DNA from 3 places in the Paenibacillus sp. S-12 genome. Region 3 is predicted to be linked to each of the others. Evidence: riboswitches for the same ligand, from Rfam matches in the RefSeq annotation. Region 3 holds a riboswitch; each other region holds the start of a gene.
The links. A riboswitch is a leader RNA that binds a small molecule or an ion and turns the genes downstream of it on or off. The one in region 3 is predicted to bind thiamine pyrophosphate.
Positions count from the first base shown of each region.

Region 1: it holds a riboswitch for thiamine pyrophosphate, as region 3 does, so the genes downstream of both, NO352_RS20460 (hypothetical protein) here and tenA (thiaminase II) in region 3, are expected to answer to the same signal.
Region 2: it holds a riboswitch for thiamine pyrophosphate, as region 3 does, so the genes downstream of both, NO352_RS15285 (YkoF family thiamine/hydroxymethylpyrimidine-binding protein) here and tenA (thiaminase II) in region 3, are expected to answer to the same signal.

Region 1 is NZ_JASIUF010000022.1:98,549-101,830, reverse strand. It holds gene NO352_RS20465 (queuosine precursor transporter) at 428-1,138, shown strand; TPP riboswitch at 1,504-1,617, shown strand; gene NO352_RS20460 (hypothetical protein) at 1,690-1,947, shown strand; gene NO352_RS20455 (ABC transporter substrate-binding protein) at 1,977-3,041, shown strand; gene NO352_RS20450 (thiamine-binding protein) at 3,147-3,282, shown strand, end outside.
Region 2 is NZ_JASIUF010000015.1:165,393-168,674, forward strand. It holds gene NO352_RS15280 (HAMP domain-containing sensor histidine kinase) at 1-1,195, shown strand, start outside; TPP riboswitch at 1,424-1,530, shown strand; gene NO352_RS15285 (YkoF family thiamine/hydroxymethylpyrimidine-binding protein) at 1,677-2,270, shown strand; gene NO352_RS15290 (ECF transporter S component) at 2,347-2,922, shown strand; gene NO352_RS15295 (ABC transporter ATP-binding protein) at 2,924-3,282, shown strand, end outside.
Region 3 is NZ_JASIUF010000019.1:29,300-32,581, reverse strand. It holds gene thiD (bifunctional hydroxymethylpyrimidine kinase/phosphomethylpyrimidine kinase) at 1-76, opposite strand, end outside; gene thiM (hydroxyethylthiazole kinase) at 67-912, opposite strand; gene tenA (thiaminase II) at 909-1,610, opposite strand; TPP riboswitch at 1,741-1,844, opposite strand; gene NO352_RS18915 (DeoR/GlpR family DNA-binding transcription regulator) at 1,928-2,731, opposite strand; gene NO352_RS18910 (ABC transporter ATP-binding protein) at 2,715-3,282, opposite strand, start outside.

The sequences.
Region 1 (3,282 bases), on a different contig from region 3:
CTTTTCTTTAGTTCAAAATTACTTTGTGAAAATTATAACTAACGGATTTACAATGTCATTTTAACATTAACTCCCTCTATGTGAATGTGATAAATGTCACACTCAATGGATAAATCTTTAACTAAGGGAATCCTTGCCATGATCATTTTACATCCTGCTCATCGATAAAGCAGTGAGGTATGACAATATATTCCCTCCGTATTGTCCACAATATACGAAGGGAAGGTTGAAAACCTTTTCATACTGGATGTGAAGGAATTGCTTCCACTTAATATAGGGGACAAATAAAGTCAAAACTCACCATGCATCCACTGTGTGTTTCCTATTGGCATGAACCGCCTCTGTATGATAAAGTTATGGCTTGCGCGTATGCGCCGCGGTTCGTAACCATCCCGCGTAATCAAAACTAGGAGGAATTTCATAATTTATGTTCAACTTTACTTGGGGCATTTTGTTCATCCTCGCGAACTTTGCCTTTTTCCTAATTTGTTATCGTGCATTCGGCAAGTCGGGGCTCTATGCTTGGATTGGTGTAATGACAGTTATCGCCAATATTCAAGTCGGCAAAACAATAGAGATGTTCGGTGTTGTGATGACACTGGGCAATACAGCGAATGCAACACTGTTTATGACGTCGGATTTGCTAAACGAGAAGTTCGGTCGCAAGGAAGCGAAGCGTGCAGTATGGTTTGGATTTTTCACCTTAATTATGACGACAATCATTATGCAGATGGCTCTTCGCTTTACGCCAGAGGCGTCTGATATGGCAAATACGGCACAAGCGTCGCTGTCAACTATATTTGATTTCATGCCGCGTCTTGTTGTGGCAAGTTTAACGGCCTATTTCGTTAGTCAGTTCCTTGATGTGAAACTGTTCAGCATGGTGAAGGAGCGCTATCCGAAGGCAGGTCAGCTGTGGATTCGAAGCAACGGGAGCACCGGCATCAGCCAAATGGCGGATTCGCTCGTATTTTGTACGATTGCATTTGCCGGCATTGTTCCTTGGGATGTCTGGTTCCAAATTTTTATTACCACTTATGTAATTAAACTTATTATCTCGGTGTTGTCGACACCAATTCTATATTGGGCAAGAAGCTTCCCGGTTCGTGATGATCTACCGCGGGAGCAAGTGCAATAAGCGAAACGAGACAACTGGTTTTAATTTTCTATCCGTATAGAAGAAAAGGAAAGGCAGAAGCTTCCCTAAACCTAAGCCCAGCACCAAAGACGGCGCTGGGTTACTTGCCTATAACGACACAGGAACAAATGAAAGAGGTTCTAAAATTGGAATATTGTACCTTGTTTCACATGGAACTTTTTTCGACAAGTTTCATGTGGGTGTACGAATTTAATGCTAATGTAGGTTCTTTGGTTGTTATGTTATGCATCATTTTGTGGGTATACTCACATTGGAATTTTGCTCTTTCTCTGATCATTGTTACTGGACTTTCTGGTAGATGAGGTCTATAATTACCCATGTAAATGATAGCTTCGATAACTGCATATGCACGCTAGGGGTGCTGGAATACGGCCGGCTGAGATTGTATCCCATTAAGATACCGACCCTTACACCTGATCTGGGTAATGCCAGCGTAGGAAAGACGTTGAACCGCGTCATTATTGTTATATAAAGGTTATTGCTTATTCGCCAGCTTCGCATGAATGTGCGTTGCTTCGGACAGCATTGTCATGATGCTGCACATATGGATGAATATCGCCATACCTGTGACGCGGACATCGTATGATGCACATTTTCGCATATACGCGCAGAACGGCACACATAGCGTCCCAGATGGGGCGCTTTTTTTTGTGGATCTGAATCGTGTTGCAGGACGGCGGGACGGGAACTTGCTCATCCATACATATACGATCGAGCGGATCGTCCAACTGGTGAATGCGGCAGGCGTTATCGAAGCATCTTATGATTTCATACCGACTCTCTACTAGAGCGGGGCAAGAGAAGGGGGATTCATCATATGCAACGCACACGCTTGGAACGAGGATTGATGCTGGCGCTCATCATTATGATGACGTTTGCGCTTACTGCTTGCGGCGGCAAAGGACAAGAAGCGGGACAAGGAGACCAGACATCGGGAAATCCAGCACAAGAGCAAGGAACGAATCAGAATAAGGCGAAGGAAAAACGCGATGTGAAGATCGTGCTCGACTGGACGCCGAATACGAATCATACAGGGTTATATGTAGCTAAGGAGAAAGGCTTCTATGAGGAAGAAGGGCTGAATGTCGAGATTTTGCAGCCAAGCACAGGCGCATCTGATGCGATGATTGCATCGGGAGAAGCGCAATTTGGAGTTAGTGTTCAGGAAGGCATTACGATGGCTCGACAACAAAATGTTCCGATCGTGTCGATTGGAGCGATCATTCAACATAATACATCCGGATTTGCTGCGCCGAAGAGCAAGAACATCAAGTCGCCGAAAGGCTTTGAAGGGAAGACTTATGGCGGTTGGGGCTCTCCAGTCGAAGAAATGATTATTCACACAATTATGGAGAAGGATGGCGGCGACTACAGCAAGCTGAAGAGTGTCAATATGGGTAACGCCGATTACTTTACAGCTGTGAAGAAGGATATCGACTTCGCATGGATTTTCTATGCATGGACAGGTATTGAAGCAGAGCTCCGCGGTGAGCCAATCGATATGCTGTATGTGAATCAATACGCGAAGGAATTAGACTATTACACGCCTGTTCTATCCACAAGCGAGAAGCTAAGTAAGGAAGATCCTGAATTGGTTAAGGCATTTATGCGAGCAACGTCCAAAGGCTACCAATTTGCAATCGACAATCCAGAGGATGCGGCGAATCTGCTGCTTAAGGCTGTGCCGGATTTGAACAAAGATCTGGTTATTGCCAGCCAGAAATGGCTGAGTCCGAAGTATAAGGACGATGCGCCTCGATGGGGTGAGCAGAAGCGCGAAGTATGGGCGAATTACATGAATTGGCTCGTAGAGAACAAATTAATGGATAAGAGCATCGATGTCGACAAGGCATTTACGAATGACTTCTTGCCTGCTTCATAAGCACAACGTTACGAAGAAATCGGCAAGGGGCGCGCAGGCGCCCTTTTGCTGTATATGAATTTCTATGTATCCGATGGTGATATGCAATCGAGGAGGAGAATCGAGATGGCGAATAGCTTAGTGAGCATTCAGATCGTTCCAAAGACGAAAAATGGGGAAGACGTAATTCCTTATGTGGATCGCGCAATCGAAGTGATTCAAGCATCAGGCGTGAAGTATCAAGTAAATCCACTAGAAACTA
Region 2 (3,282 bases), on a different contig from region 3:
CCCTTTCCATAACATCAGCGATCATTTACTGGACAAGTACGGCGGCTGGTTCGAAATCGTGAATGAGTCAGGCGAGATCATTTTTGTCAAAGGAAACAAAGAGGACGACATCATGCATTACGAGGACGGCCAAATGTATGCCAAAATGGATGCGGAGCGCAACGATGATTCAATCTTCTATCATGCTTACCAAGCAAAAGGACCGGACGGCGAATCTTATGTATTGCTGTGGAAAATTCCTGAGCGATTATTGAAATTATCAACTGCGACAACGATCTTTGCTGCAATATTAGCTATTTTATTATTTATCCTGCTTTACTTTTACGCCCGCTATTCGGTTAGACAAGTGAAAAAGCCGCTGCGGCAAATCGTAGAAGGCATCAAGGAGATGGAACGCTTCAATTACACGAAGCGGCTCCATTATTCAGCCGAACAGGAATTCGCGGAAATACAAGATGCGTTTAACGGCATGGCTGAACGTTTGCAGCTTACTTCTGCCGAGAAGGAAACCGCCGAGAACAATAAGCGGAACATGCTGCTTCATCTGTCGCATGACTTGAAGACGCCGATTACTTCGATTTACGGTTATTCGCAGCTTCTGTTGGACAATCAGGCATTGGAAGATAAAGATATCCGCAAGTATATTCAATACATTTACGATAAGTCAGCTTATATGGCCAATTTGATTAAAGACTTATTTGAACTGGCGAAGCTGGATGACAAGCACACGGAATTGAGCAAAGAGAAAGTAAACATTACGAAATGGTTCCAGCAGCTCGTGGTGGAATTTTATCCAGAAATAGAAGAGAAGGGATTTGAGCTTGAAGCACGTATCCAGGAGGAACCGCTCTATGTCAAGATAGATAAGATTCATATGAGCCGCGTCATCACTAACTTAATTAGCAATGCACTGCGATATAATCCAACGGGAACGGTGCTTTATGTGTCATGCGAACGACTGGATAGACATGTTATTTTGCGGATCGGAGATGACGGCATTGGCGTTCAGGAGCCGATCAAGGAGCATATTTTCGAAGAATTCATTCGCGGTGATGGCCCGATTAAAGACAGTACAGGCTTAGGTCTCGCCATTTGCAAAAAAATTATAACGCTCCATGAAGGCACGATTGAACTAACGCAGGATCAGCGGTATTCTACCTTGTTCCAAATCACGCTGACCATTATGGAGGACTAGCTGCGCGCTAAACGCCGCTGCCCTTTTGCAGCAAACCCGGCATTTCATTCTTATGAGCATCTATTCCCCACTATATCACTCTTAGATTTCCGCAACGCTCACATCATCGACTGCAGATAGAACGGCGAGTAATAATCACCTTGCTCCATGATCCTCTTTACAATCCGATCATCCAGTGTATAATGTAAGCAGTCAAGCATATGAACAACGGAACAACTGCATAGTGATATCGAACACTAGGGGTGCTGTCACAAGCTGAGAGACAGCGGCAACGCTGTTAACCCTTATAACCCGAACTAGATAATACTAGCGTGGGGAAGTGTAGTCGACTGATTGATATAAGCGGTGGCTTCACCATGCACGTCTTTGCATGAAGCCACGCCGTAATCTTGTATCCTCAAGCGCAACTGCACCGACTCACGGTGCAGTTTTTTTGTTGTCTGCTGGCCCATATATTAATTTGCCAAGGAGGATATAAGTCATGAATCATTTATCTTGCGGTACGAGCCGCATCGTTGGTTGCCGCTTTTCCATTTATCCGATGAGCGATCGCTTTGTCGACATTATTTTGGGAGCGCTGCGAAATACGGACATGTCCAAGGTATGGTCCCATTCCGACGATGTCAGCACTTGGGTGCGTGGACGGAGCGAGCATGTATTCGATGTCGTACAGTCCGTTTTCTTGCATAGTGCTGCTGGCGGTGAACATGCCGTGCTGAATGCAACTTTCTCCATTGGCTGTCCAGGAGACACGCAGGGAGACGCCTTCATGAGTAAGGACGATATGCGAATGAATGCTGAACGCAATCAAGCGATTCCACTCCAGGTCGCTGCCCATTTTGCACTTTACCCGCTCGGGACGCCCGATTATATGGATACCATTTATGAAATTATCGGTCTAGCGAAGGAAGAAGGAACATTCGATGAGAGTGCACACTATGCGAGCCGCCTGGAAGGAGAAGCACAGCGAGTATTCGCTACACTCGAACATGCCTTCAATCGCGCACAAAAAACAGATAAGTCCCATGTCGTAATGACAACCACCATTTCTGCCAATAGTCCTTCAACAAAGTAATTGCTGCAGAGGAATTTTGCAACCTGCAATCTCAACGGACTCATCTGATCATCATACAAAGAAAAGAGGAATGTTCATGAATATGCGAAACAGCCAATGGAAATTGCGGGATATTGTCGTTCTCAGCTCACTGTCTGTCGTGTTTGCCGTCATTTATCTGCTCTTCTTGCAAATCGGCAATGTGCTTGTGGGCTTTATGGGGCCGATGGGCTATGAAGTGATTTTCGGCATTTGGTTCATCGTATCGATCATTGCCACCTATATTATTCGCAAGCCAGGGTCTGCTGTCATTTCGGAAACGGTCGCTGGATTGGTTGAGGTGCTCATCGGGAATGCGGTAGGCCCTATTTTAATCGTCTCTGCCTTGATTCAAGGGTTGGGAGCAGAAGCCGTATTTGCCGCAACAAGATACCGTAATTTTTCGACCAAGGTACTCATGCTTGCCGGTGTTGGTTCTGCTGTGTTCAGTTTCGCTTGGGGCTATTTCCGAAGCGGGTACGCAGCTTATTCGCTGGGACTAATCCTTGCGATGCTCTTGGTTCGCTGCATAAGCGGTGCAGTCATTTCCGGTCTCTTAGGAAAATCGATTGGTGATGCATTAGCCAATACAGGCGTACTCCGGAGCTTCCCAATTGCAAAGGGGCAGCGATAACATGACGAGCACATTGCTTCTACCTAATGAGCAAGCATCTCCAGCAACGAGGGAAGATGATATAGAACCGCACCCTAATATAGCGATTGCCGCCTTGAATGTGTCCTTCGCCTTCGAGCATGAAAGCGAGCCGATCTTATCAGGAATTGAATGCTCTATTATGGATGGAGAGACCGTACTGCTGCTCGGGCCAAGCGGATGTGGAAAAAGCTCGCTGGCTTTCTGTCTTTCCGGACTGTATCCCTATGCTATCGACAGCTTTGTGGAGGGCTCTATACAAGTATACGGCAAGCCAATTGAGCAATATGGTTCAGGCGAGGTTGCCCAGATCATCGGCATCGTATTTCAAGATTTCGAAAG
Region 3 (3,282 bases):
TGTCGGCTTGAATGCCGGCGCCTCCTCCGCTATCAGAGCCGGCAATCGTCAATGCTCGTGCAACCGTCATAGCCATACCTTCCTTCTTGCAGCAGCTTGGCGAGGGGTGATAGTCGAGGTTGCCGTATCGAACTGGCCGATTTCAGACAATGCATCAAGAAATGCGGTCTGGAAGCTGCCGGGCCCTCGGTGGCCAGCCGTTCGATAGGCTCTTGCGGCTGCGCACCCATAATAAGACATCGCTGAGGCTCCTGCCAGCAATAAATCAGATTCTATCGCGGCAAATGCCCCGATTACAGATGTCAGCAGACACCCGCTTCCCGTTATGCTCGTTAACATCGGATGACCGCCCGCAATGATGTAGCCCGTTGTACCGTCCGTAATGACGTCCTCTTTTCCCGAAATGGCAACGATTGTGCCAAACCGCTCGGCTGCCCGCGCAGCAAGATCGAACAACGCTTCCGGGGTGCGAGGGGATGCTTGGGACTCTACGCAATCAACGCCCTTGATTGCGCCGGCTTCACCCATTAACTGGGCAATTTCCGCGGCGTTGCCGCGCACGATCGAGACGCGCAATTCTTTTAACATGTTCAGCGCTGCCTTCGTCCGATAAGGCGTTGCGCCTGCACCTACCGGATCGAGAAGAACCGGAATGCCGTGCACATTCGCCGATCGACCTGCGATAAGCATAGCTTCTATCATATCTGCATGGAGTGTACCAAGGTTCAGCACGAGCGCGTCTGCTGCCTTAGCCATGTCCGCGACCTCTTCCTTGGCCGAAGCCATCACAGGGGAGGCGCCAATGGCAAGCAAACCGTTGGCGGTAAAGTTGGCGACGACAATATTCGTAATATTATGGATGAGGGGGCGTCGTTCCTTAATGCGCAGGGGGAGGAGCTGCATGCCGTTCATCCTTGCTTCACCTCTGCCTTCTCCGCCAAGCGTACCGGCCAGTCCTCTACTTTATAAGCCATGTCCCAGAACATATATTCCAGCTGGCAACTGGTCAGAAAATGCTTTTTCAGCTGCTGCTTGCGTGCTGGTGAAAACGGCATTACCCATTCATCCAGCATGCGGCGCATCTTATCCGTAATCCCGCTGCCGAGGTCTCCATAGAAATGAATCCACTCATAGAACGGATGTGTCTCATCCGGATTCACTTCTTTTAGCAAGTGTTGTCCAATCTCCACATATGTCCAAGGGCACGGCAGCAAAGCTGCTATAATATCTTCCAATGTGCCCTCGTGAGCGACGGTCAGCATATGGGACACATAATGGCTTGCGGATGGAGCAAGCGGGTAGCCTTGGAGTTCTTCGAACGTCACGCCTGCCACGTCGCAAAAATTACGATGGGGGTGTGTCTCGCTGTTCAGCACAAACGAAATTTGCTCGTTGAAAAGAGCCATAGTATCACGGTTGTCGCATTTGGAAATCGCAATGCCATAAATACGAATAAAGGCGTTCAAATATTCAAAATCCTGCTTGACGTAGTGGATCAACTGCTCTTTCTTAACCGTACCCTCAGCAATTCCCCGAACGAACGGATGCTCCATGATTGCCCGGTATATCGGCTCCGCTTCGTTTCTCAGTTCCTCCGTAAATGTAAGCATGAACAGCACCTCCGCATGATTGGATAGTGGATGAATGCAAACTGAAATCTGGACAGGGAGCACTTCACGGCAGCAAAAAAAGCCGCCCCGAAATGGAGCGGCTTCATCATGTCAGCATAAAAAAGCTATGAACTGGCCGTCTCCACTTCCCTCCGCCGGTATTACCCGGATCAGGTTCAAAGGGTCCAAAAATTCTTGTCTCAGCCGCCGATTGCGGCTCCCCTAGTGGATTTCATATTAAATTCATCTACTAGTTACTGTATCTTCCATTTTATATTTTGTCAAATGATGGGCTGTGTGAATGGTGCAAGTTCCCGTTAACTGCTAGTTATGGAGGAAGAGAGGGGTGCTGCTGCTATCCATTCAATATTCACGTAATCGCGTCTCCAATTGTTCGGCATGGGGTGATCGCAAATGACAGCCGTTGCTTGGTTCAAGTCGCAAATTCGGCATAACTGATTGACTCCCAGTTTCGTATGGTCGCCAAGCACGTATACGTACTTGGATTGTTGAATCATTAGGGTCGAGCAAAACGACTCTTCCATGTCATAATCGCTAATTCCCGCAGGGGTAATGCCTGCGCAAGAGATGAATGCTTTATCAAAATGAAATCGTGTCAACAACTCGCAGGTCATAGCTCCGGCAATCGACTTCTGCTCGGGATGAGCGACACCCCCAAGCATGATGACCTTGCCTTCAAATAACTTGGCTTCCTGTCGCTCCATAAGCAGCTCCGCGGCAGGTATGGAGTTCGTCACGACGGTGACGCCGACGACTCCTCGAATTGCCCGCACAAGCTCGATCATCGTCGTGCCTACATCAATGACAATCGTATCTCCGTCTTGAATGAGTGCGGCGGCAGCTTCCCCGATAGCTCTTTTCGCCGCTTGCTCCATACTGCTCTTTTTACCGAATCGAGGCTCTATCTGCATATGGGAAAAGGCAATGGCTCCGCCGTATACTCGTTTGAGCATTTGCTTCGTTTCGAGCTCGTCAAGATCTCGTCGTATTGTTTCTGGCGTGACCTCCAAGCTGCTGGCCAAGGAAGCAACCTGTATTTTGCCATGCCGCTGTAGCTGCTGCAAAATATGCTGTCTACGTTCTTCAGGCAGTAGCGTCATGAAGCGGAATCACGTCCTTCGGATGCAGATACACTGTCGTTGTCGCACCTACGCTGATCCAATCGGAATTCCGATGAATTTGATCGATGACGACATGCTCTCCATGCACGCATAATTCCATGCGCATAATATTGCCAAGCATCGTCACGTTGCGCACGATTCCCGTTACGGCCAACCCGCCAACGAGCGGCTGCCCGGAGAACGTCTCAGGTCGAATCGCATACAGCTTGCTGCCTGAAAGGCTGTACTCCGGTGCAATCTGTCCCAGCGTTTTGGCACTCCATACGTTGTAGCTGCCGATAAAGCGTGCTACGAACTCGCTGCTCGGTTGCGTATAGATCTCTTGCGGAGAACCGTGCTGCGCAATATTTCCTGCATTCATGATGTAAATATGATCGCTTACCGCCATCGCTTCTTCTTGGTCATGCGTAACGAGCACAGTCGTCATATTCAGCTCGCGCTGAATGGAACGAAGCTGTTGCTGCAGGTTTTTACGAATTTGGGCGTCCAAGGCACTAAGCGGTTCATCCAGCAGAAGTAACTTAGGCTTG